One region of the Chromobacterium rhizoryzae genome, then DNA from elsewhere that is predicted to be linked to it. Evidence: predicted binding sites of a transcription regulator. Region 1 holds the regulator's gene; each other region holds the start of a gene.

Region 1 (10,063 bases):
CCTTGCAGGCCACCGGCAGCAATGTGGCGCTCGCCTTCAGCAGCGAGCGGCCCAGCAGCGAAGTCCACCTGGCGCTGCCGCAGATCAACGCCAGCTTCGACGAGCTGACCATGCCTTCCGGCCAGCTGAGCGCCAAGCTCAGCTACGCGCGCAGCCAGTACCAGCTGGAAGCCGCGCTGGAAAACCTCAAACTCAACGAAGCCGGCCTGTACGCCGACAAGCTGCACGGCGACTTCAACTGGCTGGCCGGCTCCACCAAGGTCAACGTCAAGCTCAACGCGCCGCTGTCCCTGGCCGGCATGAATCAATTGCGGATGCAGCCCTTGGCGCTGACCTCCACCATCACCACCCCGCTGCTGCCGCGCGGCAAGCTGGTGTCCACCATGGACGGCGCGCTGGACGGCGATCTGGACGAGCCGCGCTTCAATCTGCGCGTCGCCGGCAAGATGGACGGCTCCGACCTCGCCGTCACCGTCAGCCAGTACGGCCTGATCAAGCCGCGCCACGAAGCCACGGTGTCGGTGGGCCGTCTGGACCTGAACCGCTACCTGCCGGAAAGCAAGGGCGATCCGGTGGCCATCTTCCAGAACACCGGCGACATCCCGCTGGACTGGCTGGACCTGTTCGACCTCACCGGCAAGGTGGCTGTGGGCGAGCTGGCGGTGGGCCGCTTCCGCATCAAGCAGATCAGCAGCAATGTGCGCATCAACCCGCGCGAGCTGGAGCTGGACCAGATGTCGGCCGACATCTACGAAGGCAGGCTGCAAGGCGACGCCAGCCTCAGCCGCCGCGACGTGCCGCAACTGAAAGTGAACCAGACGCTGCAGGGCATGAAGATCCGCCCGCTGCTGGTGGACCTGTTCAACTTCAGCCGCCTGGACGGCAAGGGCAACGGCAAGATAGACATCAACGCCGACGGCAAATCCTTCGCCCAGCTGCGCGACACCCTGAGCGGCAATGTGCAGATGAGCCTGAACAACGGCGCGCTGACCGGCATCGACCTGGTGGCGGCGCTGAAGAACCTGCCGGCCGAGCTGAAGGAATGGAACAGCGCCGCGCAGAACGACCAGAAAACCACCTTCGCCACGCTGTCCAGCAGCTTCCGCCTGGACAAGGGCGTGGCGCGCAGCCAGGACCTGAAGCTCGCTTCCCAGCTGATGAATGTGGGCGGCGGCGGCAAGATAGACCTGAAGCAAAGCATCGTCGACTACACCATGGACGTGCAGGCCAACCCGCTGGCCTTCGCCCGCCTCAAGGGCGTCAACGTGCCGCTGAAGATCACCGGCCCGCTGAACGCGCCGGTCTACGCGCTGGACTTCAACGCCATGGTCAAGGGCAAGAAGACCGAGGTGGAAAAGCAGCAGGCGCTGAAGCAGCAGTTGCAAAAGCAGATCACCACCATCCTGCCTTAACGCCCGACAAACAGCATCAAGACGAACGGCCCCCGCGGCTCACGCCGCGAGGGCCGTTCGACGTCCTCCCGCCGGTCCTTACTCCCCCTGCAGAATCCGGTACTCGGCCAGCGCCAGTTGCTCCGGCGTGCCCAGCAACACCAGCGCGTCGCCCTGCTCCACCTCGAAACTGTCGTCGAAATCGGTTCGTCGCACCCGCTGACGGCGGATCGCCTTCAATTCCACGCCCAAATCCCCCAGATGCAGATTGGCCAACGGCTGGCCCACCGCCGCCGCTCCGGTGCAGACCTGAATGCTCTGCAGCCGCGGCACCAAGGCCTCGTCCATGCCCTCGCCCTCGTCGCTGACGCCGCGGAAGAAGCCGCGGAACAGGCCGTAGCGCTCCTCGCGCACCGCGCGGATGCGGCGCACCACCCGGCTCGGCGGCACGCCGACCACCAGCAGCGCCTGCGAAGCCAACATCAGGCTGCCCTCCATCACCTCGGCCACCACCTCGTCGGCGCCGGCGTGGCGCAGCTGATCCATATCGCTGTCGTCCACCGTGCGCACGATCACCGGCAGCCCCGGCCGCGCATGCTCCACCGAACTCAAAATACGCAAGGCCGCGTGGGTGTCGGCGAAGGTCACCACCACCGCCTTGGCACGCATCAGGCCGGCCGCCACCAGCACTTCGTGCTTGCCGGCGTCGCCGAACACCACCGGATCGCCGGCCTCGCCGGCCTCGCGCACCCGCTCCGGGTCCATGTCCAGCGCGAAGAACGGGATCTCCTCCGCCTCCAGCAAGCGCGCCAGCGCCTGACCGCTGCGGCCATAGCCGCAGATCACCACGTGGTCGCTCTTGGACATGCTCTCCACCAGCATATGGTGCAGGTCCAGCGCCTGGAACATCCAGTCCTGCTTGATCAGGCGGCGGGTGATCTTGTCCCCGTACAGGATCAGGAAGGGCGCGATCAGCATCGAGATCAGAATCGCGGCGATCGCCGCCTGAGCGGTGCCGGCCGGCACCAGATGCAGGTTCAAGGCCAGCGCCAGCAGCACAAAGCCGAACTCGCCGCCCTGGGCCAGGGCCAGCGCGGCGCGCATGGATTCATTGGACTTGTGGCGGAAGCCGCGCGCCACGCCGAACACCACCGCCACCTTGATCGGCAGCAGCAGGGTCAGCATCAGCAGCACTTCGCCGAAACGCTCGAACAACACCGTCAGTTCCAGCTTCATGCCCACGGTGACGAAGAAGAAGCCCAGCAGAATGTCGCGGAACGGCCGGATGTCCTCCTCCACCTGATAGCGGTATTCGGTTTCCGAAATCAACATGCCGGCGACGAAGGCGCCCAAGGCCAGCGACAGGCCGGACAGCTCGGTCAGCCAGGCCACGCCCAGCGTCACCAGCAGCACATTGATCATGAACAGCTCGCCCGAGCGCTGGCGCGCCACCAGATGGAACCACGGCCGCAGCAGGCGCTGGCCGAAGAACAGCAGCAAGGCCAGCACCACCACCACCTTCAGCGCCGCCAGGCCCAGGTCCATCCACAAGGTGTCGCTGCCGCCGGCGAAGGCCGGGAACAGAATCAGCAAGGGGACCACCGCGATGTCCTGGAACAACAACACGCCAATGGCCAGCTGGCCATGGGCCTGGTTCAGCTCCAGACGCTCGTTCAGCAATTTGCTGACGATGGCGGTGGACGACATCGCCAGCGCGCCGCCGACGGCGAAACCGGTCAGCGGACTGCCGCTGAGCCAGCCCACCGCCAGACCCACCAGCAACATGGTGGCCGCCACCTGACCGAAGCCGACGCCGAACACCAGCTGCCGCATCGCGCGCAACTTGGGCAGGGAAAACTCCAGGCCGATGGAGAACATCATGAAGACAATGCCGATCTCGCCGAGAAAGGCGGTTTCCTCGCCTTGCGGAATCAGATTCATCACGCCGGGGCCGGCCAGAAAGCCCACCACCAGATAACCGAGCATGGCCGGCACTTTCAGGCTGCGGCACAAGGTCACCGACAACACCGCGGCCAGCAGAACCAAGACGATAGGGGCTAGTGACGAATGCATCGCGCGGCGGGGCTCCTGAAGCGAGAGAAAGGAAAAAGACTGCAATTTTTAACACATGCCAAGCAAAAGATGCACCAGCCTGCGTTCAGCGATTATAACCTTTGATATACTTTCGAATTATGGAAAAAGTACAAGCTCCGTCCCGGCTCCAATTGGCCCGGGAAGTCCTGCAGATAGAGTCCGAAGCCCTCACCGCGCTGTCGCGCAGTCTAAACGGCGACTTTCTCGCCGCCGTGGACCTGATCCTGGCCAGCGCCGGCCGTCTGGTGATCACCGGCATGGGCAAGTCCGGCCACGTGGCGCGCAAGATCGCCGCCACGCTGGCCAGCACCGGCACGCCGGCCTTCTTCGTTCACCCTGGCGAGGCCGCCCACGGCGATCTGGGCATGATCACCGCCCAGGACATCGTGCTGGCGCTGTCCAACTCCGGCGAAAGCGACGAAATCATCGCCCTGCTGCCGGCCTTGAAGCGCAAGGGCGTGCGCTTGATCTGCATGACCGGACGCGAAAGCTCCACCATGGCGCAGGAGGCCGACATCCACCTGGACGCCCGCGTGGAGAAGGAAGCCTGCCCGCTGGGCCTGGCCCCCACCACCAGCACCACGGTGCAGATGGCGCTGGGCGACGCGCTGGCGGTCACGCTGATGGACGCGCGCGGCTTCGGCCAGGGCGATTTCGCGCTGTCGCATCCGGGCGGCAGCCTGGGGCGCAAGCTGCTGGTCCACGTTTCCGACATCATGCACAGCGGCGAGGAATTGCCGCGGGTGGCGCCGGGCACGCCGCTGAAGGACGCCTTGCTGGAACTGTCCCGCAAGCGCCTGGGCATGCTGGCCGTCTGCGCCGCCGACGACGCCCTGCTGGGCGTCTACACCGACGGCGACCTGCGCCGCACGCTGGAACGTTCCGCCAACCTTTACGATCTGACCATCGATCAGGTGATGAGCCGCTCGCCGCGCACCATCAGCCCCAAAAAGCTGGCCACCGAGGCGGTGTTCCTGATGGAGCAGAACAAGATCACCAGCCTGCTGGTCGTAGATGAAAGCAACAAATTGATAGGCGCGCTGCATCTGCACGATCTATTCAAGGCCGGCGTGATCTGAGTCGCCGGCATTAGCAAGGACAAGCATGCAAAGCATTTTTGAGCAGGCCCGCAAGGTCAAGCTGCTGATCATGGACGTGGACGGCGTGATGACCGACGGCCGCATCTACTACAACGCCCACGGCGAAGAAAGCAAATCCTTCAATGTGCAGGACGGCCTGGGCCTGCGCCTGCTGCAATCCACCGGGGTCCAGCTGGCCATCATCTCCGGCCGCGCCGACCGCTGCGTCGAGCATCGCGCCCAGGCGCTGCACATCGACCACTACTACGGCGGCGTGCACGACAAGAAACTGGCCTTGGGCGAACTGCTGGAACTCACCGGCCTGACGGCCGAGGAATGCGCCTTCATCGGCGACGATCTGATCGACCTGCCCATCATCACCCGCGTCGGCCTGGCCGTCGCGGTGCCGGAAGCGCCGGCTCTGGTGCGCCAGCGCGCCCACTACGTGACCGGCTGCTCCGGCGGCAAGGGCGCGGTGCGCGAGCTGGCCGAGCTGATCATGCAGGCCCAGGGTTCCTTCGACGCCATCCTGGCCAGGTATCTGGCATGATCCGCCTGCTGCGCTCCCACCGCCTGTTCCCGCTGCTGCTGGTGGGCCTGACCGGCCTGTTGACCGTGTGGCTGGACCAGGTCTCGCGCTGGGACAGCAACCGCCGCGAACTGGACCCGGACAAGCCCGAGTACGTGGCCGAACACCTGATCGCCACCCGCTTCGACCCGCAAGGCAAGCTCTACGAGCGGCTGATCGCCTCGCGCATGTGGCAATACCCGGGCAAGGACGACGCCTTCTTCGAAAACCCCGAGCTCTACCAGTACCAGCAAGGCGCGCTGCAATACCAGTTGATCGGCGACGTCGGCCGTTACAACAACAAGACCCAGCAAGCCTATTTCGACAAGAAGGCGACCATGATCCAGCCCGCCGCCGCGGACAAGCCGGAGACCAAGGTCGTCACCAGCGCCATGCATGTCGACACCGGCAAGAAAATCGCCCGCTCCGCCGCGCCCACCGTATTCTTTCAGGGCAAATCGCACGGCAACTCCGTGGGCTTCGTCTACCAGCAACAGACAGGTTTGTTGAACCTGCTGTCTCACACCAAGATCATTTATGAAAAATAAGCTCCGTCTCCTGCTGGCCGGCCTGGCGCTGGCCGCCGCCTCCGTCGCCCACGCCGAACAGGCCGACCGCACCAAGCCGATGGAAATCACCAGCGACAACGGCTGCACCATGGACCAGATCAAGGGCGTGTCCACTTGCGAAGGCAATGTGGTGATCATCCAGGGCACCTTGCGGCTCAACGCCGACAAAGTCGTCGCCACCCAGGACAAGCAAGGCAACCAGACCCTGGTGGCCACCGGCCGCATCGTCACCTTCCGCCAGAAAATGGACGGCAAGAACGAATGGGTGGAAGGCCAGTCCAGCCGCCTCGACTACAGCAGCGCGGCCAACCTCGCGGTGCTGACCGGCAACGCCCGGGTCAAGCGCGAAGGCGACCTGGTGGTGGGCAATGTGATCACCTACAACACCCAGAACGAAACCTACCAAGTGACCGGCGGCACCGCCACCGGCCCCAACAAGGGCCGCGTCACCGTGATCCTGCAGCCCAAGAACACCGCCTCCCAGCCGGCGACGGTCAAACCCGCCAGCGGAGCCGCCAAATGACGCAAAGCGTGCTCAAGGTGGAGCGCCTGCGCAAGCGCTTCAAGAAACGCACCGTGGTCAAGGACGTGGCGCTGGAAATCGCCAGCGGCGAAGTGGTGGGCCTGCTCGGCCCCAACGGCGCCGGCAAGACCACCAGCTTCTACATGATCGTCGGCCTGATCGGCGCCGACGACGGCGAGATTCGCCTGGACGATCAGGTGATCACCCACTACCCCATCCACCAGCGCGCGCGCCTGGGCCTCGGCTATCTGCCGCAGGAAGCTTCCATCTTCCGCCGCATGACGGTGGAGGAGAACATCGCCGCCATCCTGGAAGTGTCCGGCCTCAAAGGCAAGGAACTGGACAAGGAACTGGACCTGCTGCTGGACGACCTCAATATCGGCCACCTGCGCGACAGCAGCGCGCTGTCGCTGTCCGGCGGCGAACGCCGCCGCGTGGAGATCGCCCGCGTGCTGGCCACCCGGCCGCGCTTCATCCTGCTGGACGAACCCTTCGCCGGCGTCGATCCGATCGCGGTGATCGACATCCAGAAAATCATCTCCTTCCTGAAGGAACGCGGCATCGGCGTGCTGATCACCGACCACAATGTGCGCGAAACCCTGCGCATCTGCGACCGCGCCTACATCATCAGCGAAGGCTCGGTGCTCGCCTCCGGCGAGCCGGAAGAACTGGTCAACAACGAGAAGGTGCGCGAAGTTTACCTTGGCGAACACTTCCACCTGTAAGCGATGAAACAGACACTTCAGCTCAAGGTATCGCAGCAGCTGACCCTGACGCCGCAGCTGCAGCAATCGATCAAGCTGCTGCAGATGTCCACCCTCGACCTGCAGACCGAAGTCGAGCGCTTCTTGCTGGACAATCCCTTGCTGGAGCGCGGCGACGAAGCGCCGCAGGGCGAAGCGCCGGACGCCGCCGCCCAGGAACCGGAGGCCCCGGCGGAAAGCCGCGACGACGCCTCCGGCGACGACGGCGAACGCGGCGCGGAGACCGGCGAACTGAGCGACTGGGGCAGCGGCGGACGCCGCGGCGACGGCGACGACGAGCTGGACCCGATGCTGAACGTGCCCTGTCCTATCAGCCTGCGCGAGCACCTGCTGGCGCAGTTGGGTGAAGTGGCGCTGCCTACGCGCGATCAGGCCATCGTCCAGCTGCTGATTGAAGAGCTGGACGACGACGGCTATCTGGGCCAGACGCTGGAAGACATCGCCAGCCACCTGCCGCTGGAACTGGAAATCGAGGCCGACGAGCTGATGATAGGCCTGCGCCTGCTGCAGCAGTTCGACCCGCCCGGCGTCGGCGCGCGCTCCTTGCCGGAAGCGCTGGCGCTGCAATTGCAGCGGCTGGACCCGGACGAGCCGCAGCGCGGCCTGGCGCTGGCCATCGTCCGCGACCACCTGGCCTTGCTGGGCAACCGCGACTACACCCGGCTGAAAAAACAGCTGGGCGTGGACGACGCCGCACTGCGCGCCGCCCAGGCGCTGATCGCCCGCCTCAACCCCCGCCCCACCGCCGGTTTCGGCGCCAGCGACACCCAGTACGTGATCCCCGACGTCTCGGTCAGAAAACGCAAGGGACGCTGGGTGGCCTCCCTCAACGGCGGCGCCGTGCCTCGCTTGCGCGTCAACCAGATGTACGCGCGACTGCTGGCGGAAAACCGCGGCGGCAACGGCGAAATGTCCTCGCGGCTGCAGGAGGCCAAATGGCTGGTGAAGAACATCCAGCAGCGATTTGACACTATCCTGAAAGTGGCGGAAGCTATCGTTGAACGGCAGCAATCGTTCTTTGAACACGGCGAAGTGGCCATGCGCCCGCTGATTCTGCGCGACATCGCGGACGAGCTGGGCCTGCATGAATCCACGGTGTCCCGGGTCACCACCCAGAAATACCTGCTCTGCCCGCGCGGCCTGTTCGAGCTCAAGTATTTCTTCGGCAGCGCGCTGGAAACCGACAGCGGCGGCGAGTGCTCCGCCACCGCGATCAAGGCCCACATCCGCAGCCTGATCGACGCCGAATCGCCGAGCAAACCGCTGTCCGACAGCGCCCTGGTCGAAGCGCTGGCCAAACAGGGAATACAAGTTGCCAGACGCACGATAGCCAAGTATCGTGAAGCCATGCAGATACCGCCGGTCAACCAGCGCAAGACGCTGTGACCCAGGCGGCGGAATACAGCGATCCGGCCGACCCGACCGGACTGTCAACACCAGAAGGAGCTAGGGTATGAACCTCAAAGTAACTGGACTGCATCTGGAAGTAACTCCCGCCCTGCGCGAATACGTTGAAACCAAAATGGAGCGCGTTACTCGACATGTCGACCATGTGATCGACATTTCCGTTACTCTGTCTGTTGATAAACTGGTGCAAAAGGCCGAAGTCAACGTGCATCTGTCCGGCAAGGACATCCACGTGGAAGCCACCGAATCCGATATGTACGCCGCCATCGATCTGCTGATCGACAAGCTGGACCGTCAAGTGCTGAAACACAAGGAAAAGCAGTCTGAACACCGTGCTCCGGCGCCTGAAGCCAGCCTGTAATCCCTTGAATTGGAAGGCGGGGGCCTGCGGGTTCCCGCTTTTCTTTGCACTTGCCCGTTTTCAGTACTATCAAGGCAACGTAGAATTGCCGGGTTTTTCTCAGCCGCATGCATAATCCAATATGAACCTCATCGGCAAAATCCTGACACCCGAACACGTCCTGCTGGATCTGGACGTCGCCAGCAAGAAGCGCGTGTTCGAGCAAGTCGGCCTCTTGGTTGAAAATACCCGGGGCATCGCGCGCAGCGAAATCTTCGATTGCCTGTTCGCCCGCGAAAAGCTCGGCTCCACCGGCCTTGGCCAGGGAGTGGCGATTCCGCACGGCCGCGCGCGCGGCCTCAAGGACGCGATGGGCGTGTTCATCCGTCTGAAGACCCCGATTCCCTTCGACGCGCCCGACGGCAAGCCGGTGCAGTGCCTGTTCGTGCTGCTGGTGCCGGAACAGGCCACGGACCTGCACCTGCAAGTGCTGTCCGAACTGGCGCAGCTGTTCTCCAGCCGCCAGATGCGCGAGCAGATGCTGGGCATCCCCCTGCGCGACGAGCTCTATCAGCTGCTCAATAATTGGGTGCCCAATGCCTAGCATCAGCGTCCGCCGGCTGTACCAGGAAAACCAGCAGAAGCTCAACCTGACCTGGGTCGCAGGCACCGGCGGCGCCGACAATATGATAGGCAACGACGAACAGCGCCCCACGCAGGCGCTGGTCGGCCACCTCAATTTCATCCACCCCAACCGGGTCCAGGTGCTGGGCCTCGCCGAGGTGGACTACCTGAACCGGCTGGAACAGTCCGCCGCCAAGACCGCGCTGGACCAGCTGTTCCACAAGAGCATGTCGGTGGTGATGGTGGCCAACGACCAGCCGGTGCCCAAGCTGCTGCGCGACTACTGCCACACCCACAACGTCCCGCTGATGACCACCAAGCTGGAAAGCCCCTACCTGATGGATGTGCTGCGCATCTATCTGGCGCGGGCGCTGGCGGTGTCCACCGTGCTGCACGGCGTCTTCCTCGACGTGTTCGAGATCGGTGTGCTGATCATGGGCGATTCGGCGATGGGCAAGAGCGAGCTGGCGCTGGAACTGATTTCCCGCGGCCACGGCATGGTGGCTGACGACGCGGTGGAGCTGTACCGCATCGGCCCCGACACGCTGGAAGGCCGCTGCCCGCCCTTGCTGCGCGACTTCCTGGAAGTGCGCGGCCTGGGCATCCTCAACATCCGCACCATCTTCGGCGAAACCGCCGTGCGGCCGAAGAAGGTGCTGCGGCTGATCATCCACCTGGTCAAGGCCAACGACCAGGCGATGCAG
Region 2 (10,063 bases), 530 kb from region 1:
GGCCAAGCGCTCGGCCACGGTGTCCAGCGCGCTGTCCCAGTCCACGCGCCGGCGCGCGGCGTCGCGGGTCAGCCGCAGTTCGGGGTGCAGCGCGCGGCCGGACAGGCTGGCGCAGCTGTCCGCCAGCGCCAGGCCCTTGGTGCACAGCCGGCCGTGGTTGGCCGGGTGGGCCGGGTCGCCTTCCACGCCGGTGACGCGCGCGCCGTCGCTGTGGATCAGCACGCCGCAGCCGACGCCGCAGTAACAGCAGGTGGAGGGGGTGGTGGCCATGGCGTCCGCTCCCGGGTTCACAGTTGCAGGTAGACGTCGCCGTCGCGCAGGCTGACCGGGAAGCGGCGCGCGCAGCCGCGGTCAGGCGCTTGCGCCTCGCCGTTGGCCAGCTGGATGTTCCAGCCGTGCAGCGGACAGGTGACCACATCGCCGTGCACCAGGCCCTGGCTCAGCGGGCCGCCTTTGTGCGGGCAGCGGTCCAACAGCGCGAACACTTGTTGCGGCTGCGGCCGGAACAGGGCGATGTCGCCGCCGTCGCGCGCCAGCACGCGGCTGCCCAGCAGCGGGATATCGTCCAGCGCGCAGATGCGCAGCCAGCGGGAGGAGGGGGGCAGGATGGGTTCCATGGCGGCCTCAGGCGATGACTTTCAAGGGGATGTATTCCTGGCGCTGCGCGCCGGCGATGCGGGCGGCCCAGGGGTCGGGCAGGCCTTCCAGCGCGAACAGCAGCCGCTGGTACAAGGCCTGGCGGTTGGCGGCGTCGTCCACCACCCGCGCCTTGATGTAGTCCAGGCCGACGCGGGCGATGTAGCGGACGGTGCGGTCCAGGTAATAGCCCTCCTCGCGGTAGAGCTGCAGGAAGGCGCCGCTGTATTCCTTCACCTCTTCGGCGGTCTTCACCTTGCACAGGAATTGCGCCACTTCGGTCTTGATGCCGCCGTTGCCGCCCACGTACAGCTCCCAGCCGGAATCCACCGCGATCACGCCCACGTCCTTGATGCCGGCTTCGGCGCAGTTGCGCGGGCAGCCGGACACCGCCAGCTTGACCTTGTGCGGCGCCCACATATTGGCCAGCATAGTTTCCAGGTCTATGCCCATCTGGGTGCTGTTCTGGGTGCCGAAACGGCAGAATTCGCTGCCGACGCAGGTTTTCACGGTGCGGATGGATTTGCCGTAGGCGTGGCCGGATTGCATGCCCAGGTCTTTCCAGACATCGATCAGGTCTTCCTTGCGGATGCCCAGCAGGTCGATGCGCTGGCCGCCGGTGACCTTGAGCATGGGCACCTGGTATTTGTCGGCCACGTCGGCGATGCGGCGCAGCTCGGCGGCGTTGGTGACGCCGCCCTTCATCTGCGGGATCACCGAGAAGGTGCCGTCCTTCTGGATATTGGCGTGCGCCCGCTCGTTGACGAAGCGGCTTTGCGGATCGTCCACCGCCTCGCGCGGCCAGGTGGACAGCAGGTAGTAGTTGATCGCCGGGCGGCAGCTGGCGCAGCCGTTGGGCGTGCGCCATTCCAGGAAGTGGTAGACCGCGGCGTGGTCCAGCAGGCGGTGGTCGCGGATGGCCTTGCGCACCTCGGCGTGGCTGTGCTCGGTGCAGCCGCAGACCGCCTTGGTCTTGGGCGCTTCCTGGAAGCTCGCGCCCACCGTGTTCATCAGGATCTGCTCCACCAGGCCGCTGCAGGAGCCGCAAGAGCTGCCGGCCTTGGTGCATTTTTTGACCTCGTCCAGGGTGAACAGGCCGTTTTCCTTGATCGCCTTGACGATGGCGCCCTTGCTGACGCCGTTGCAGCCGCAGACTTCGTCGCCGTCCTGCATGCCGGCGGCGCGGCTCTGGCCTTGGACGCCGACGTCGCCGATGGCGGTTTCGCCGAAGATCAGCCGCTCGCGCAGATCGCCTATCGCGCGCTGCTCGCGCAGCAGCTTGAAGTACCAGGCGCCGTCGGCGGTGTCGCCGTACAGGCAGACGCCGATCAGCTTGTCCTCGCGCAGCACCAGTTTCTTGTACAGACCGCTGGCCGGGTCGGATAGCACGATCTCTTCGCAATCGCCGCCGCCGATGAAGTTGCCGGCGGAGAACAGATCGATGCCGGTGACCTTGAGCTTGGTGGCCATCACCGAGCCCTGATAGCGGCTGCTGCCCAGCTGCGCCAGGTGGTTGGCGCAGACCTTGGCCTGTTCGAACAGCGGCGCCACCAGCCCGTAGCAGACGCCGCGGTGGCTGACGCATTCGCCCACCGCGTAGATGCGCGGGTCGAAGGTCTGCAGCGCGTCGCTGACCACCACGCCGCGCTCGCAGTGCAGGCCGGCGCCGGCGGCCAGCGCGATATTGGGGCGGATGCCCACCGCCATCACCACCAGCTTGGCCTCCAGGGTTTCGCCGTCGGCGAGCCGCGCCGCCGCCACCGCGCCATGGCCGTCGTCCAGCAGCGCGGCGGTCTGGCGGCCCAGCAGGAAGCGCAGGCCGCGCGCTTCCAGCGAGGCCTGCAGCAACTGGGCGGCAGCGGGGTCCAGTTGTCTTTCCAGCAGCCAGTCCGCCAGGTGGACCACGGTGACGTCCATGCCGCGCTGCTTCAGGCCGTAGGCGGCTTCCAGGCCGAGCAGGCCGCCGCCTATCACCACCGCCCGGCCGCCGCCGGCGCTGGCCGCCAGCATGGCTTCGGTGTCGCGGATGTCGCGGTAGCCGATGACGCCGGCGAGATCGCGGCCCGGCAGCGGCAGCATCACCGGCAGCGAGCCGGTGGCGAGCAGCAGCCTGTCGTAAGGGGCGACGCTGCCGTCGTCGGCGCGCACCAGGCGGCGCGCGCGGTCCAGCTCCACCACGGTCTTGCCGGTGTAAAGGCTGATGCCGCGTTCGGCGTACCAGGCGCGCGGATTGAGCACGATGTCGTCGAAGGTCTGTTCGCCGGCCAGCACCGGCGACAGCTGGATGCGGTTGTAATTGGGGTGCGGCTCGGCGCCGAACACGGTGATGTCGTACAGGTCCGGCGCCAGCGTCAGCAGCTCTTCCACGGTGCGGATGCCGGCCATGCCGTTGCCGACCACCACGAGTTTGGGTTTGGTCATGATGGATGTCCTCGCGGGTTCAGAGCCGGGCGCTGGCGAGAGACCAGCCGGCGCGCCAGCGCTGGCGCAGCCCGGCCAGGCCGGCCCAGCCGGCCAAGGCCAGCGCGGCGTACAGCCACAGTCCGATGGCGTAGCCGCCGCTGGCCTGCTTGATCACGCCCAGGCCGGCAGCCAGCAGGAAGCCGCCGACGCCGCCGGCCATGCCGATCAGGCCGGTGACCGCGCCGATCTCGCCGCCGAAGCGCTGCGGCACCAGCTGGAACACCGCGCCGTTGCCGGCGCCGAGGCAGAGCATGGCCAGCACGAACAGCAGCAGCGCGCCGCCGGCGCCGCCCGCTTCCAGTCCGGCGGCGAACAGCAGCGCCGCCACCGCCAGGTAGACGGCCAGCAGCGAGCGGGTGCCGCCGACGCGGTCCGCCAGTACGCCGCCCAGCGGCCGCATCATCGAGCCGGCGAACACGCAGGCGGCGGTATAGAGCCCGGCGGTCTTGGCGTCGAAGCCGAACTGGTCGTGGAAATAGCCGGGCAGCGCGCTGGCGAAGCCGGCGAAACCGCCGAAGGTGATGGCGTAGAACAGCATCAGCCACCAGGCGTCGCGCTGGGCCAGCACCGCCAGATAATCGGCCCAGCGCTTGGGCGGCGGCGCGCCTGGCGCGTCCTTGGCCAGCCGGGCGAACAGCAGCAGCGCCAGCAGCAGCGGCAGACAGGCGAGGCCGAACACGTTCTGCCAGCCGAACTGCAGCGCCAGCGCCGGCGCGAACAGCGCCGCCAGCACGGTGCCGGAGTTGCCGGCGCCGGCGATGCCCAGCGCCGTGCCCTGATGCGCCGGCGGATACCAGCGCGAGGCCAGCGGCAGCGCCACGGCGAAGGAGGCGCCGGCCACGCCCAGGAACAGGCCCAGCAGCAGCGCGCCGCCCAGGCTGGAGAGGCCGACGCGCCAGGCGGCGAGCAAGGCGGCGATGACGACGATCTGGGCGATCAGCCCGGTGCGCTTGGCGCCGATGCGGTCCGCCAGCATGCCGACGGCCAGCCGCAGCAGCGCGCCGGCCAGGATGGGAGTGGCCACCATCAGCGCGCGTTCTTGGGTGTCCAGGTCCAGCGCGGCGGCGATGGGCACCTGCAGCGGGCCCAGCAGATACCAGACCATGAAGCTGAGGTCGAAGTAGAGAAAGGCGGACAGCAAGGTGGGCTTGTGCCCGGTGTGCCAGAAAGAACGGTCCATGCGAAACTCCTGTGCCGCGAGCGGCCGGGGGCCGGCCAAAATAAAAACGGCGTTCGCTCCTCGGTGATAGCAGGAGCGGACGCCGTTGTCCGTTGCCGTCCCGGCCGCCATTGGCCGGACAAGCATTTGGGGTGGGCGGGGCACGTCTTTGTGCCAGGCCCGGCTTGACTTATGCAAACGCCGTGCCAGCCTCCGCGCGCCGGAAATCCGGGTTTCGCGTGGATTCGCGGCGGGAAGCCGCACCGCGCTGGTGCGAAAATAGCCGGCCGCGCACTGAGTTTGTGCGTTGCAACATGCGAGGCTTAATCAAGCAGACGCTCCGTCGCCGGGTAGCGCGGCCGTCCGTCCCACTCCACGCCGTCGCACAGCCGGCTGCGGCGCTGCGGCCGGGCCGGCGCGGGCAGGCCCAGCGCGTCCGCCGCCTGCCGGTAAAGCCGGCTCTGGCTCACCGCGGCGGCCACGGCCTGCGCGTCCTCGTCGCCGCGCAGCCAGCCCCAGCGGCGGAACTGGTCGATGAACCAGACGCCGTCGGACGGATAGGGATAGTTGACCCGGCCCTGGTCGAAGAAGCGCAGCGCCGACGCGCCGGCGGCGGCCGAGGGCAGGGTGGCGGCGATCAGCGTTTCCGGCAGGGCGATATGCTCCGGCCGCGCCAGCCAGCGCGCCGCTTGGCGGCGGTTTTCGCCGTGCTCCAGCCAGCGGCAGGCTTCCAGCAGCGCCATGATCAGCGCGGCGGCGGCGGCCGGTTCTTCTTGCGCGAAACCACGGCGGCAGAGCAGGGCTTTTTCCGGGTGGCCGGGCCAGATCTCGCCGCTGGCGACGGCGATGCGGCCGGCCTGGCGCGCCGCCGCCTGCTGGTGCCAGGGCTCGCCGGCGCAAAAACCGTCCAGCTGGCCGGCTTCCAGCGCCGCGCCCATCTGCGGCGGCGGAATCACCACCAGGCGCGCGTCGCGCAGCGGGTCCAGGCCTTGCGCCGCCAGCCAGTAATTGAGCCATAGCGCGTGGGTGCCGGCGGGAAAGGTGTGCGCCAGCGTCAGCGGCGCGCCGCCTTGGCGGACGCGGCGCGGCAAGGCCTGCTGCGGCGCCGCCGCCAGAGCGTCGGCCAGCGGATGGCTGAGGGTGATGGCCTGGCCGTTCTGGTTCAGCGTCATCAGCAGCGCCATGTCCGCTTGCGGGCCGGCGAGGCCCAGCTGCATGCCGTAGGCCAGGCCGTACAGCGCCGCGGCGGCGTGCAGGCGGCCGTCCAGCAGCTTGTCGCGCACCGCGCTCCACGAAGGCTGGCGCAGCAATTCCAGTTCCAGGCCGTGGCGGCGGTCCAGGCCGAGCTGGCGCGCGACGATCAGCGGCGCGCTGTCGGTCAGCGGCAGATAGCCCAGGCGCAGGCGGTGGGGGACGGTCATGGGATTTCCTCGCGGCTCAGCCTAGCAGTTCGGCGGCCTGGATCAGTTGTCGGGCGAGATCGGCGACGCGCAGGCCCTCGCGCATCGCCTGCCGGCGCAGCGCCTGGTAGGCGTCGTTTTCGCTGAGCCGGCGCTTGTCCATCAGAATGCCCTTGGCGCGCTCGATCAGCTTGCGTTCGGCCAGCTGCTGTTCCGCCGCCGCCAGCCGCTGTCGCAGCCGGGCGTCCTCGGCGAAGCGGGCGCGGGCCAGGTCGATGATGGGCGCCAGCCGCGCCGCGTCGGCCTGGTCCACCACATAGGCCGCCACGCCGGCGTGGACGGCGGCTTCTATGGTGGGCAGGTCGCCCTGGTCGGCGAACATCACCACCGGGTGCGGCGCGATCTCGCCCAGCAGCGCCAACTGCTCCAGGGTGTCGCGCGATGGGGATTCGGTGTCCACGATCACCACGTCCGGCCGCAGCCGCTCCACCGCCTGCAGCAGCGCGGCGGCGCCGTCCACCTCGGCGACGACGGCGTAGCCGGCGCGCGCCAGCGCCTGGCGCAGCGAGGCGATGGTTTTGGCGTGGTCGTTGACCAGCAGCAGGCGCAGCGGCGGAGGCGTGGACATTGCGGCACCGGGGAGAAGGGACGGCTTGGCTGAAGCAAGCGCCGTGCCCAAGGGAACTCTTGACGCGATTTTTAGCGAGGACGGGGCCGGATTGACGCGGCGTTTAGCCGCGATGTCTTAGAGTGGCTAACAAAAATCAGTTTTACGGCTGAGGCAAGGCGTGCCGACGCAGGCAGTACTTGAGTACGACAAGTCGGCGCAACGCAGCATCAGGAATTTTGTTAGCCGCTCTTATCGTGGAGCGGAGACAAGGCCAATGGACAGGAGGTGAAACACGGGTGAACAACAGTCGTTGGCGAGGCCGGCCCCGCGCGAGCGGAGCCGGCCGATTTCATTTGAGTTTGACGTTCCAGTTGTCCTCGACGCAGCGCTGGTAGTTGCCGGCTTGCAGCGCGCTGTACGGGGTCTGGTAGTTCACCAGCTGGCATTTGTAGTCATTGCCCCATTTCCAGTCCTTTTCCCAATAGATGTTGTAGGCGGCGGAGCTGGCGGCGCTGAAGCGCTGCATATTGGCGCAGGACAGCTGCTCGTTGCCGTAGTCCCAGCCCAGGTCCTTGGCGAACTGGCGGTAGTAATCGATGCGGTTCTGCGCCGCCTGGCGCTCGGTGCCGCCGCCGCACTCGGCGTTGATGATCTGGATGGTGGTGGCGAAGTTGTTGCCGGCGCCGGCGGCCTTGTCCGCGGCGTTGGGCGCCCAAGTGCCGTCCAGCACATGCAGCATCGACGGCTTGGGCGGCTGCGGGAAGACGAAGAAGAAGGTGGCCGAGCTCAGGTTGAGCCAGGTGGAGGCCACCAGGTCCGGGTTCTTCAGCAGCACGGATTGGTCGCCGTCGTGCATGGCTTGGGAGAAGGGGCCGTAGTTGTAGTTGTAGGACAGCTGCTTGGCGCCGCGGCCGAAGTACTTTTTCCAGCTGCCGTCGGCGTTCTTGCCGCAGGTCCACACCTTGTTGAACACCGGATCGGCGCATTCGGTGTTGTAGCCGCAGCCGGGGCCGGTTTCGGCGCAGCCCATTTCGCGCAGGTATTTCAGACCTTGCCGCCATTCCGGCACCGTGTCGCTGCGGTTGTGGTCGCCGGTTTCCTGAGCGAAGTGGGCGAACATGGTGGCCAGGCTGTGGCGGCAGATGGCGTCGCCGTCGCGGCCGTCGCCGTAGTCGTCGCAGATGGCGGGGAACTTGGCGATGGCCTGCAAGAAGCGCTGGTAGCTGTAGCTGGCGTCGCGGCGGGAGAAGTAATACTCCCACTTGCTCGCCGGCAGCAGGCGCTCCACCCGGCGCACGTTCAGCGGGTTGGCGGCGCGGCCGGGCGTCACCTGTTCCACCTGGGCGTTGGGCAGGGTGCGGATCGAGGCTTTGACGTTGCGGAAGAAGGGGGTGTCGGTCAGGGCGGCTTCGTATTGCAGCGCTTGCTGCAGCGTGGGCGGCTGAGGCTGGCCCGGTTCGGCCAAAGCCGTGGCCTGGGCCGCCGCCGGCGTCCAGCTGCCTCTGGGGTTGGCGGCCGGCGTTTCGGCGCGGGTGCGCCATTTGGCCTGCCAGTCCTGGCCTTGCCATTGGACTTGCTGTCCGGCCTGATAGACGGCGCCGGCGTTCCAGGGCGCGGCCAAAACGGACTGGCAGGCCAGGCTCAGCAGCAGGGCGGTGAAGGGTTTGCGCATGTTGGCTCCTGTTGTCGGGCTGCCGGCGCGGGGGACGCCGCGCGAAATCATCGCAGCCGTTTATGGGGGCCTCGACACACCCGCTGCGCGGTCCGATGGCCTCGCTCAGTCACAGGCTTCTGGCTTTGCCTTGCGCGCGGTCTCGGGGCTTGCGTTCTGATGTCAGAGGACGCGTCTTGTTCTTGAACGGATCGCGGCGGTTTTCGAGGTTGCCCTAGATGGTTTTCTGCCGCGCGCGACGCACGGCATAGATACCACTATGGAACCAATTTTTGATATGTCAAACGACTTTTTGAAGGAGAATGGGATTGACGCGGCCATGCGGCCGGCGCGCGGCTAAGCCGGAAGGGGCGAAGAAGGCGGAAGCGGCCGCGGCGGGCGCCGGGGTGAGATCCCGGACGGGTGCGGCGTTGAGCGTCAATCGGACCGTGCGGCCGTCTCAGGGGCGAGAGGCGTTGATCCAGGCGTCGTGCGGGTAGCTGGCGGAATCCAGGCCCAGTTCCGACGAAAAAGTGACGTGACAGTGACGTCCTACTGCATTGACCGCAATCACGGTAAATGTGATTGCGGCGCTATCGTGTTGTTCGGCGATGTAATCGCCGGGTTTGAGTTCATTGACTCGCAAATGTTGCTCCAGGGCATGACCGCGATAGCGGGTCATGCCGGCAGATCAACGGCGTCGGTTGTGATGGGGGCGAGGCGTGCCGCCGCCGGCCGGCGCCGTCGGATGACGGAAATTGATGCGGCCCTTGGTCAAGTCGTAGGGCGACATCTCTACAGTGACGCGGTCGCCTACCAGAACGCGAATACGGTGCATCTTCATCTTGCCCGAGCCATAGGCCAGGATTTCGACGTTGTTGTCCAGACGCACGCGGAAGCGGGACTCGGGCAACATTTCAATGACAACACCTTCCAGTTCGATCATGTCTTCTTTGGACATTACGATTCCTTTCTAATACGGTAGGCCAACAGCCACAGCGGCAGTCACATGGACTGCCGCGAGCGGGTGCTATTGGCGCGTCTATTCGGTAACCAAGCTAGGGAGGGGCTGGCTTCACAGGCAGCCCTCAGGCAAGGCGGAGCGTCCGACAGGCAGCTGCCGGAACGATCAGAAAATCTGAGGCGAACGGTATTATATATCTAACGCACTGATTTGTCAGAAAAATACAAGAATTTATCCGGCAATGGCCGAATCAGGCGCGGCGATGAGGCGGTTTTCACAAAAAAATCAGGGAGATGGATTTATCCGCCGCCGTCGCCGTTGTGTTGAAAATCGCATTGGCAAGCGGGTTTCAACGCCCTTGTCCCGCTATCCCGCCTAAGCGCGGCGGATCGTAAACCGGTTCATTAGAGGCGGAGCGGGGCCGCGCCGCCTTTCTTGACCAGTTCGGCGAATTCGTTTTCCGGCATCGGCCGGGCGTAGAGAAAACCTTGGCCGTGCTCGCAACCGGCGTCCAGCAGGAAGCGGCGCTGGGCTTCGTTTTCCACGCCTTCGGCCACCAGGCCCAGGTGCAGGGTTTTGGCCAGCGAGATGATGGCCAGGCTGATGCTGGTTTCGTGCTCGCGGTCCGGCAGGCCGCGCACCAGCGATTGGTCGATTTTCAGCGTTTGCACCGGCAATTGGCGCAGATAGCTGAGCGAGGAGTAGCCGGTGCCGAAATCGTCGATGGACAGGCCGACGCCCAGTTGGCGCAGTTCGCGCAGCACCGACAGATGCGCGTCCGGATTGCTCATCACGAAGCGCTCGGTGATTTCCAGTTCGATCTGCTGCGGCGGAACCCGGCAGTCGCGCAGCGCCTGCTTCAGGGTTTGCAGAATGGGCGCGCGCTGGATTTGCGCGCCGGCGATATTGAGGCTGAGCACGCCCGGCGACAGGCCGGCGTCCTTCCAGCGGCGCAGAATGCCGCAGGCGTGGCGGATCAGCCAGCTGCCGATCGGGATGATCAGGCCGGTTTCCTCGGCCAGCGGAATGAAGGTGTCCGGCCCGATCAAGCCCCGGCTCGGGTGCTGCCAGCGCAGCAAGGCCTCGGCGCCGATCAGGGCGCCGCTTTGCAGATGATATTTGGGCTGGAACACCAGGAATAGCTCGCGCCGCTCCAGCGCCAGGCGCAGCTCGCGTTCCT
Region 3 (10,063 bases), 2.6 Mb from region 1:
GGCCGAAACCGGCAGCGTGTCTTTGGCGGCCAGCCGCCTGTTCCTGACCCAGTCCGCGCTCTCGCACCAGTTGAAACAATTGGAGCAGGGCTATGGCATGAGCTTGTTCGAGCGCAAGACCCAGCCGCTGCGCTTCACCGCCGCCGGCGAGCGGCTGCTGGCGCTGGCGCACGACCTGAACGCCAGGGTGGCGTCGGCGGAGCGCGATCTGGCGCGGCTGCGCCAGGGGGAGGCCGGCGAGTTGCGGGTGGCGGTGGAGTGCCATACCTGCTTCGACTGGCTGATGCCGGCGATGGACGCATTCCGCCAGCATTGGCCGGGCGTTGAACTGGACATCGTGTCCGGCTTCCACACCGATCCGGTCAGCCTGCTGCTGAGCCATCGCGCCGATCTAGCCATCGTGTCGGAGGCGGAGCCGCAGGCCGGCGTCGATTACCAGCCGCTGTTCGCTTATGAGATGGTGGGCATCGTGGCGCGGGATCACCCGCTGGCGAACAAGCGCTGCTGGCTGGCGGAGGACTTCGCCGGGGAAACGCTGATCCATTACCCGGTGCCGGACGAGATGCTGGATCTGGTGCGCAAGGTTTTGCGTCCGGCGGGCGTCAACCCGGCGCGGCGCAGCAGCGAGCTGACCATCGCCATCATCCAGCTGGTGGCCAGCCGCCGCGGGGTGGCGGCCTTGCCCTACTGGGCGGTCAAGCCCTATCTTGAGCGCGGCTATGTGGTGGCGCGGCCGATAGGCGAGAGCGGTTTGAGCAGCGAGTTGTACGCGGCGGTGCGCAGCGACGACGGCGGCCTCGCCTATATGCAGGATTTTCTGGTCACGGTGAGAGAGCAGAGCTTCGCCACCTTGCCGGGGCTGACGCCGCTGGGCGGGGCCGCCTGACTGGGAAGCGGTTTACGATCGGCTGCGCGCCGTCTGCGACATGCTCATGCGCCACGAGTAGATTCCGCTTTCTCCGCTGGTCCCGCCCTTGCTCACGAGACTGTGAACCGGCTCTTAGGGCAGGTCCAATTGCCGGCGCAGCGACGGCAATTGATTCCAGACGCAGCGCATGCGTTCCGGATGCGCCTGGCCGTAAGCCTTGCCGAACACCAGATAGCTGTTTTCGGTCTTCAGCGGCGGCAGCAGCTTTTTCATGCGCAGCTGCGGGTGTTGCGCCAGGTAAGCGTCGCCGCCGGGTTCGTGCATGGCGAAGGCGGCGATGCGGCCCGCCTGCAGCTTGGCGAAATTTTCTTCCAGATCGGCGCCGGCCTCGGTGGGAATCCGGCGGGCTTTCAATACGCGGATGACCGACCAGCCGCGATTGACGCCGACGCTGTCGTCCTCGGGCAGGTCCAGCCGGTGGCCGTCCCAACGCAGTGTTGAAGTTTGCGGAACGTAGAGCACGTAGGACAGCGCGGTCAGCCTCAGCCGGCTGTCCGCCAGCTCGCCGCGCATCGGATAAAGCATCTGCTTGGCGCGGTCAGTCTGGAAGGAGAGCATGGCGGCGGCGTCGGCCTGGTTCAGCGCCAGGCTGCGCAGCAGGCGTCGCGCCGGCAGCTGTTGGAACTGGGCGTGCAGGCCGCAGTGTTCCGCCGCTTGCCGGGCGAGGTCGATGACGGGGCCGGACAGTTGCGAGGAGGTCTGTTGGATGAAGGGCGCCGGTTCGGCGCTGCCGACGACGATGCGCAGGATGGGAGCGGCTTGGACCCACCCGCCGGCCAGCAGGGTGAGCAGCGCCAGCGCGGATTTGGACATGGGCGGGTCCTTGCGGAATGATCATGGATTCATTTTATGAGCCCGAGATCGGCCTTGTCATGGCTTTCATCGGCATGGGCTTCCAAACCCAGTTCCTGGATCTTGCGGGTCAGGGTGTTGCGGCCCCAGCCCAGCAGGTGGGCGGCCTCCACTTTGCGGCCGCCGGTATGGGTCAGGCCGCTGCGGATGCAGCTGGTTTCGAAGCGCCGGGTCAGCTCGTCGATGATGCCGGCCTCGCCGGCGCGCAGGCGGCGGCTGACCTCTTCGGCCAGCAGCTGCGGCCAGTCAAGCTGTCCCGCTTCCGCGCCGCCGGCATGGCGCGCGCCGGCGGCCGGGTCGCGCAGTTCCTGCGGCAGATCGGCCACTTCCACGGTCTGGCCGGGCGCCATCACGCTGATCCACTGGCACAGGTTTTCCAGTTCGCGCACATTGCCGGAGAACAGGCTGTGCTTGACCACGTCCATGGCGGCGTCGCTGAGCCGCTTGGGTTCCACGCCCAGCTGGGTGGCGCTCTTGGCCAGGAAGTGGCGGGCCAGCAGCGGGATGTCCTCGCGCCGTTCGCGCAGCGGCGGCAGCCGCAGGCGGATTACGTTCAGGCGGTGGTAGAGGTCTTCGCGGAACTGGCCGTCGCGCACGCGCTGTTCCAGGTTTTGATGCGTGGCGGCGATGACGCGGACATTGGCCTTGATCGGGGTGTGGCCGCCGACGCGGTAGAAGTGCCCGTCGGACAGCACGCGCAGCAGCCGGGTTTGCAGCTCGGTGGGCATGTCGCCGATCTCGTCCAGGAACAGGGTGCCGCCCTCGGCCTCCTCGAAGCGGCCGCGACGGGTGGCTTGCGCGCCGGTGAACGCGCCTTTTTCATGGCCGAACAGTTCCGACTCCAGCAAGTCTTTGGGAATGGCGGCGGTGTTCAGCGCGATGAAGGGTTTGCCTGCGCGCACCGAGTGGCGGTGCAGGGCCTCGGCCACGCGCTCCTTGCCGGTGCCGGATTCGCCGGTGATCAGCACGGTGACGTTGGACTGGGACAGCCGGCCGATGGCGCGGAACACGTCCTGCATCGCCGGCGCCTGGCCCAGCAGCACCGGCATCGCTTCCGGATGATCGCTGACCGCGATGTCCGGCCGGCTTTCCGCCAGCGCGCGCTCGATCAGCAGCACCGCCTGATCGACGTCGAAGGGTTTGGGCAGGTATTCGAAGGCGCCGCCCTGGAAGGCCGCCACCGCGGAATCCAGGTCGGAGTGCGCGGTCATGATGATGACGGGCAGCGTCGGGTGCTCGGACTTGACCTTGGATAGGAATTTCAGCCCGTCGGTGCCCGGCATGCGGATGTCCGAAATGATGACTTGCGGGGCGCGGTCATAGAGCGCGTTCAGCGCGTCGTCGGCGCTGGCGAAGCTGTCGAAGCCGATGCCGGCGCGCCCCAGCGCCTTTTCCAGCACCCAGCGTATCGCCTTGTCGTCGTCAATAATCCATACCGCTTGGTTCATCGCGAAATCCTTGTGCTCGGCGCCGCCGGCGTGAGCGGGCGGCGGCAATGTGTTTGGGGTGGGCGGGACCGCTCAATCCGTGGCGAAAGGCAAGGTCACGGTGAAGCAGGTCTGTCCCGGCCGGGAGTCGAATTCGATATTGCCGCCGTGCTGGTGGACGAAGGCCTGGGCCAGGGTCAGCCCCAGGCCGGTGCCTTCGGCGCGGCCGGTGACCAGCGGGTAGAAAATATGGTCCTTGATCTCGTCGGGGATGCCGGGACCGTCGTCGATGATCTGCAATTTCAATGCCAGGGTGTGGCGCTTGCGCGCCAGCGTCACCTGGCGCGCCACCCGGGTGCGCAGAATCAATTGGCCGCGGCCCTTCATCGCCTGAACGGCGTTCTTGACGATGTTGAGCGCCACCTGGATCAGCTGTTCCTTGTCGGCCACCAGCTGGGGCAGGCTGGTGTCGTAGTCGCGGCGAATCTGCAGGCCCTGCGGATATTCGGCCAGCGCGATGCTGCGCACGCGTTCCAGCACTTCGTGGATATTGATCTCGCCGCGCACATGGCTGCGGTGCGGCGCCAGCAGCCGGTCGACCAGCGATTGCAGCCGCAGCGCCTCCTCCTTGATCACCGCGGTGTATTCCTTCAGCTCCGGGCGGTCCAGCAACTCGTGCTCCAGCAATTGCGCCGCGCCGCGGATGCCGCCCAGCGGGTTCTTGATCTCATGCGCCAGGTTGCGGATCAGCTCCCGATTGGCCTGGTGTTGCAGCAGCAGCCGTTCCTCGTTGGCGATCTTCAACTGCTGATCCAGCGGCCGCAGTTCGATCAGCGCCAGTCCGCCGTCCGCGTCCACCGGCGCCACCGACAGCGCGATGTGCAGCGCCTGCTCGCTGTGCTGCGGGATCAGTTCCAGATCGTGCTCGATGAAGCTGGCGTTGTGGCGCAGCGCGGTGGACAGCGCCTGGCGCAGCGCCGGGCAGGGCTGGAACAGATCGAACAGGCTGTGGCGGCGCAGTTCGCGGCTGCCCAGCGCCAGCAGGTTCTCGCATGCGGGATTGACGAAATGCAGCGCGCCGTCGGCGTCGACGATCAGCACGGGGGTGTCCAGCAGTTCTAGTCCGGCAAAGCTGGTCGGCGGCATGGTGCGGTGTGTCCTGTAGGCTGAGGCGGAGGGCTTGCGCAGGCTGAGCAAAATTCGGGCCATGCCCGCGCGCCCGGGAATGGCCCATTTCTTTTCAGTATGCACCATGATGGTGCGTCAAACTAGTTCTGCCCCAGCTCGCGTCGCAAGGCTTCCACGTTTTTCTGGCGGTCGGTGACTTCGTCCTGCAGCTTCTGCACCCGGTTCAGGTATTTCTGGTAATTGCGGGTTTCGTCGCCGTTACGCGTGGCCTTGCCGTCGGTCAGCGCCTTTTCCGCCTCGCTCAGCGCTTTTTGCTCATTGGCCAGCTCCTGTTCCAGGATCTTGCGACGGCCGTTGTCGCGCTGCTTCTGGGTGCCGGGATCGACGCTGGGGTAGCTGCCGGAGGGCTTGGCGTCTCCGTTGCCGCCGCTGCTGTTGGCCGGGGAGGCGCTTTTCTTGTGCTGGCTGGGATAGGAGGAGAGCGGGTTGAGCCGGATCGCCTGCGCGCCGCGTATCGGCACATTGGTGAAAGTGACGTTGCCGTCTTTGTCCACGTACTTGTAAACGGTGGCGTGAGCGGAGGCGCTCAGCAACAGCAAGAGACAAAGCGATAGAGTTTTCATGGGCGGCGTGTCGAGTTCCGGGTTTCAGCTCTGCAATGATATGCAAATCCGCCGGACAAGTCATATATGAAAACGGCAGCCCGGAGGCTGCCGTTTTTCCATGCGCCGGTATTACAGCGAGTAATACATCGCGAATTCCACCGGATGGGTGGTCATGCGGGTCAGGTTGACCTCCTGCATCTTCAGCTCGATGTAGGCGTCGATCCAGTCATTGGAGAACACGCCGCCGCGGGTCAGGAACTCGCGGTCCTTGTCCAGAGCGGCCAGCGCCTCGTCCAGGCTGGCGCACACGGTCGGGATCAGCTTGTCTTCTTCCGGCGGCAAATCGTACAGGTTCTTGTCCGCGGCGTCGCCCGGGTGGATCTTGTTCTGGATGCCGTCCAGGCCGGCCATCAGCAGAGCGGAGAAGCACAGATAGGGGTTGGCCAAGGGGTCCGGGAAGCGCGCTTCGATGCGGCGGCCTTTGGGGCTGGCCACGTGCGGAATGCGGATGGACGCGGAGCGGTTCTTGGCGGAGTAGGCCAGCTTCACCGGCGCTTCATAGTGCGGCACCAGGCGTTTGTAAGAGTTGGTGCCCGGGTTGGTGATCGCGTTCAGCGCCTTGGCGTGCTTGATGATGCCGCCGATGTAGTAGAGCGCGGTTTCGGACAGGCCGGCGTAGCCGTCGCCGGCGAACAGGTTCTTGCCGTCCTTCCAGATGGACTGGTGCACGTGCATGCCGGAGCCGTTGTCGCCGACGATGGGCTTGGGCATGAAGGTGGCGGTCTTGCCGTAGCTGTGGGCCACGTTGTGCACCACGTATTTCAGGATCTGGGTCCAGTCCGCGCGCTGGGTCAGGGTGCTGAACCTGGTGCCGATCTCGTTCTGGCCGGCGGTGGCCACTTCGTGGTGGTGCACTTCCACCGGGATGCCCAGCTCTTCGAGCAGCAGCACCATGGCGGAGCGGATGTCTTGCGAGGAATCCACCGGCGGCACTGGGAAGTAACCGCCCTTGATGCCCGGGCGGTGGCCCATATTGCCGCCTTCGAACTCCTCGGCGGAAGCCCAGGCGGCTTCTTCGGCCTTGATCTTGACGAAGCAGCCGGACATGTCTGTGCCCCAGGTCACGCTGTCGAAGATGAAGAATTCCGGTTCCGGGCCGAAATAGGCGGTGTCGCCCAGGCCGGAGGCCTTAAGATAGGCTTCGGCGCGTTTGGCGATGGAGCGCGGGTCGCGGTCGTAGCCCTTGCCGTCGGCCGGATCGATCACATCGCAGTGCAGGAAGACGGTGGGTTCATCGTAGAACGGGTCGATGCGGGCGGTGGCCGGGTCGGCCATCAGCAGCATGTCGGATGCCTGGATGCCTTTCCAGCCCGCGATCGAGGAACCGTCGAAAGCGTGGCCGTGTTCGAACCATGCGTCCGGATCGTCCAGCAGCACATGGGCCGGAATCGACACGTGTTGTTCTTTGCCGCGGGTATCGGTAAAGCGCAGGTCGATGAACTTGACATCATTTTCGGTAATCAGCTTGACTACGTCTGCAACCGCCATGGTTTTCTCCTGAAAGGCTACATGCATCATGTGCGAATGAGTGGATGGCAGGCTCTTAAGCATTAAGCGTGCCAGCTTTGAAATCGCTGAGATTCCATTGTGTCATAGCCCAAAACCGGGCGCTAGCGGAGTTGAATGAACCAGGGTGGTGCCTGGATTCGGCTTATGCACCAAAACAGGGCGTTGACGGCATTGCGGCCGTCTTCGTCGATATGGATAATCCGTATATTCCGTATATAAGGTAACGAGAGCGGCTGACAAAACCCCGCTAAGACGCTGAGGCCGGCCGGCGCAGCGTCAAGGGGTGTCGGCGGTTCGACAAGGCGGCCGGGCCGCGGGGAGAGCTTGCATGGATCAGATGACGCGGCTATTGCAACAGGCGCGGCGCCGGGCGGAAGAACAGGGCTTGCCCTATCGCGGCGCCTTGACGCCGCAGGAAGCGCACCAGCTGAAGCAGGCGATGCCGGAAGCGGTGCTGCTGGACGTGCGCAGCGCGGCGGAATGGCAGTTCGTCGGCGTGGTGCCCTATGCCCAGCGGCTGGAGTGGCGAAGCTTTCCCGGCATGCAGCCCAATCCGCGTTTCATCGAGCAATTGCAGGACATGCTGCCCAAGGACGGCGTGCTGATGCTGATGTGCCGTTCCGGCGTGCGCTCGGACGAAGCGGCGCGCATGGCCGCCGCCGCCGGTTACACCGAAGCCTACAACGTGCTGGAGGGGTTTGAGGGCGACAAGGACGCCGACGGCCACCGCAACACCGTGGGCGGCTGGAAAGCGCGCGGCCTGCCCTGGCAACAAGGCTGAGCCGGGGCCGGCGCGGCGACGTCGTGGTTGAAGTTTGGCGTATTCCACGGCAAAGTGTCATAGCGCCGCCGGCAGGGCGGCGCGGACGCGACGAGAGCCGCCAACAAAGCCAAGCGCGACGCGGCGCCGGGGCTTTGTTAGCCACTCTCTATCCGAATACCGAAAACATAGCCAAATCTTGGAAAGCTGACTCATGACCGACCGTTACGCCGTTATCGGCAACCCTGTTTCGCACAGCCAGTCGCCGTTCATCCATAACGAATTCGCGACGGCCACCGGCCAGGATATCGCTTACGACAAGTTGTTCGCCGAACTGGGGCGTTTCAACGAGGTGGTGGCCGAGTTCGTCTCCGCCGGCGGCAAGGGCCTCAATATCACGCTGCCGTTCAAGGGCGACGCCTACCGTTTCGCCAATGAGCTGACCGAGCGCGCCCGCGCGGCGGAGGCGGTCAATACCCTGTGCTTCCGCGACGGCAGGATCTACGGCGACAACACCGACGGCGTGGGCCTGGTGCGCGACATCGTGGACAATCTGGACTACCCGATCGCCGGCGCCAAGGTGCTGATTCTGGGCGCGGGCGGCGCGGTGCGCGGCGTGCTGGAACCCATCCTGGCGCAAAAGCCGGCCTCCTTGACCATCGCCAACCGCACGCTGATCAAGGCCGAGGCGCTGGCGCATCACTTCGCGCCTTGGGGCAAGGTGGAGGCCATAGGCTACGAGCAATTGAAGGGCCGCAGCTTCGACATCGTGATCAACGCCACCTCGACCAGCCTCAGCAATGAATTGCCGCCCATCCCCTACGGCCTGTTCACCGCGCGCACCCTGGCTTACGACATGGTGTACAGCAAGGGCCTGACGCCTTTCTTGCAACGCGCGCAGGCGGAAAACGCCGGCATGCTGGCCGACGGCCTGGGCATGCTGGTGGAGCAGGCGGCGGAGTCCTTCGCCATCTGGCGCGGCGTGGAGCCGGCCACCCGCAAGGTGACCAATATGCTGCGGGAAGTGCTGGCCTGACGCTCGCCGGGTCCGGCGGGTCCGGACCCATCAACAAGGCGTCGCTTTTCCCTCCCGCGGTTTGAATCCCAATCCCCCTTGCCCTGCGAGGGGGCTCGCTTCGCGAGTCAGATGATGCGTCTCTTCCTGAAAGTACTGGCGGCCCTGATGGCCGCCTTTCTGCTGTATAACCTGTGGATCTTCGGCCATATCGTTTATTGGCGCGGCCACAACCCGTCGGCCAGCGCCTTCATGAACGAACAGCTGGCCAAGCTGCAGCAGGACGACCCCGAGGCGGAGCTGCGCCACAAATGGGTGAGTTACGAGCAGATCTCGCCCAATCTGAAGCGCGCGCTGATCGCGTCGGAAGACGCCAAGTTCGTCGATCACGAAGGTTTCGATTGGGACGGCATCGAGGCCGCTTTCGAAAAAAACCTGAAGAAGGGCAAGATCGTCGCCGGCGGCTCCACCATCAGCCAGCAGCTGGCCAAGAATTTGTTCCTGTCCAGCAGCAAGACGCCGTGGCGCAAGGTGGAGGAAGCCTTGATCACGGTGATGCTGGAAACGGTGTTGGACAAGCGGCGCATTTTCGAGATTTACCTGAACGTGATCGAGTGGGGCAACGGGGTTTTCGGCGCGGAGGCGGCCTCGCGCTATTACTACCGCTCCAGCGCGGCGCGGCTGTCTTCGTCGCAGGCGGCCAAGCTGGCGGCGATGGTGCCCAATCCGCGCTATTACGACAGCCATCGCGGCGCGCCGGGCCTGGCGCGCAAGACCCGCATCATCCAGCGGCGAATGGGCTATGTGGAACTGCCGTGAGCGCCCGGGGGCCGGATTGGAGCGGCGCAGGCGGCATGTTACAATCGCGACTTTCTTTGAGTGCGCCATGCGCGAGGCATGGCGGCTACGCAATGGACTTACCCAGTTACCCCGTAATCCAATCCCGATTTACCGTTAGAGAATAACGCCCGCCTCAGACCGCCCGCGCCGCGCGCGCCATCTGGGCGGAAGGAGACGTGCATGACGGTTGCCTTCAAGCAACAATCCGCCGATCGTCTGCAAGAAAGCCTGGCCCTGGTGCAGCGCCTGATCGAGCGCCAGCGGCAGTTGGAAGATCTTGTATCCCGTCAGGAGGCGTCCGAGCCGCCGACGGACCCGCTGGCCCCGCATTACAATCTGGAAGCGCTGCGGCTGAAGCTGGAGCAGCTGCACCCGGCCGACGTCGCCCATATCCTGGAAGCCTTGCCGCTGGAAGACCGCCTGCTGGTCTGGGACCAGGTGGGCGGCGCGCGCGACGGCGCCATCCTGCTGGAAGTGTCCGACGCGGTCAGGGAATCGCTGATCGAAGTGATGGAGCACGGCGAGCTGGTCAACGCCGCCGAGCAACTGGACGCCGACGAACTGGCCGAACTGGCGCCGGACATGCCGCGCCAGGTGGTGTACGAAGTGATGGGCGGCCTGGACGAGGAAGAGCGCGCCCAGCTGCAATCCGCGCTGTCCTACGACGAGGACAAGGTCGGCGCGCTGATGGACTTCGACCTGGTCAAGATCCGCGCCGACGTCAGCTGCGAAGTGGTGCTGCGCTATCTGCGCCGTTTCGACGAACTGCCGGCGCATACCGACAAAATCTTCGTCATCGACGACTTGGGCCTGCTCAAGGGCGTGCTGTCCATCCGCAAACTGCTGGTGTCGGACCCCGACGCCTTGGTGGCCGAAGTGATGGCCACCGAGCTGGTCAGCTTCAGCCCGGACGAGGACGCCGCCGACGCGGCGCTGGCC

Evidence for each region. Region 1 encodes sigma-54, which starts transcription at its own class of promoters, with help from an activator protein. Its sites were predicted from a motif close to CTGGCACGCTTCATGCTT; they were not measured.
Region 2: a site for sigma-54 is predicted at 6,319-6,336, ahead of JC616_RS07625 (ANTAR domain-containing response regulator). Genes of this name have one in related genera too.
Region 3: a site for sigma-54 is predicted at 6,546-6,563, ahead of glnA (glutamate--ammonia ligase). Genes of this name have one in related genera too.

The regions. Positions count from the first base shown of each region.
Region 1 covers NZ_CP066126.1:1,133,351-1,143,413, reverse strand. The annotation lists gene JC616_RS05195 (AsmA family protein) at 1-1,412, shown strand, start outside; gene JC616_RS05190 (cation:proton antiporter domain-containing protein) at 1,491-3,464, opposite strand; gene JC616_RS05185 (KpsF/GutQ family sugar-phosphate isomerase) at 3,584-4,564, shown strand; gene JC616_RS05180 (KdsC family phosphatase) at 4,590-5,114, shown strand; gene lptC (LPS export ABC transporter periplasmic protein LptC) at 5,111-5,680, shown strand; gene lptA (lipopolysaccharide transport periplasmic protein LptA) at 5,670-6,224, shown strand; gene lptB (LPS export ABC transporter ATP-binding protein) at 6,221-6,949, shown strand; gene JC616_RS05160 (RNA polymerase factor sigma-54) at 6,953-8,374, shown strand; gene hpf (ribosome hibernation-promoting factor, HPF/YfiA family) at 8,442-8,756, shown strand; gene ptsN (PTS IIA-like nitrogen regulatory protein PtsN) at 8,878-9,339, shown strand; gene hprK (HPr(Ser) kinase/phosphatase) at 9,332-10,063, shown strand, end outside.
Region 2 covers NZ_CP066126.1:1,661,472-1,671,534, forward strand. The annotation lists gene JC616_RS07600 (nitrate reductase) at 1-270, opposite strand, end outside; gene nirD (nitrite reductase small subunit NirD) at 288-617, opposite strand; gene nirB (nitrite reductase large subunit NirB) at 625-3,057, opposite strand; gene JC616_RS07615 (MFS transporter) at 3,077-4,279, opposite strand; gene JC616_RS07620 (CmpA/NrtA family ABC transporter substrate-binding protein) at 4,582-5,679, opposite strand; gene JC616_RS07625 (ANTAR domain-containing response regulator) at 5,696-6,286, opposite strand; gene JC616_RS07630 (glycoside hydrolase family 19 protein) at 6,618-7,940, opposite strand; gene JC616_RS07635 (hypothetical protein) at 8,380-8,601, opposite strand; gene infA (translation initiation factor IF-1) at 8,611-8,880, opposite strand; gene JC616_RS07645 (sensor domain-containing protein) at 9,288-10,063, opposite strand, start outside.
Region 3 covers NZ_CP066126.1:3,825,786-3,835,848, reverse strand. The annotation lists gene JC616_RS17215 (LysR family transcriptional regulator) at 1-886, shown strand, start outside; gene JC616_RS17210 (substrate-binding periplasmic protein) at 1,001-1,741, opposite strand; gene ntrC (nitrogen regulation protein NR(I)) at 1,771-3,228, opposite strand; gene glnL (nitrogen regulation protein NR(II)) at 3,301-4,353, opposite strand; gene JC616_RS17195 (DUF4124 domain-containing protein) at 4,476-4,958, opposite strand; gene glnA (glutamate--ammonia ligase) at 5,070-6,488, opposite strand; gene JC616_RS17185 (rhodanese-like domain-containing protein) at 6,838-7,290, shown strand; gene aroE (shikimate dehydrogenase) at 7,484-8,305, shown strand; gene mtgA (monofunctional biosynthetic peptidoglycan transglycosylase) at 8,417-9,103, shown strand; gene mgtE (magnesium transporter) at 9,305-10,063, shown strand, end outside.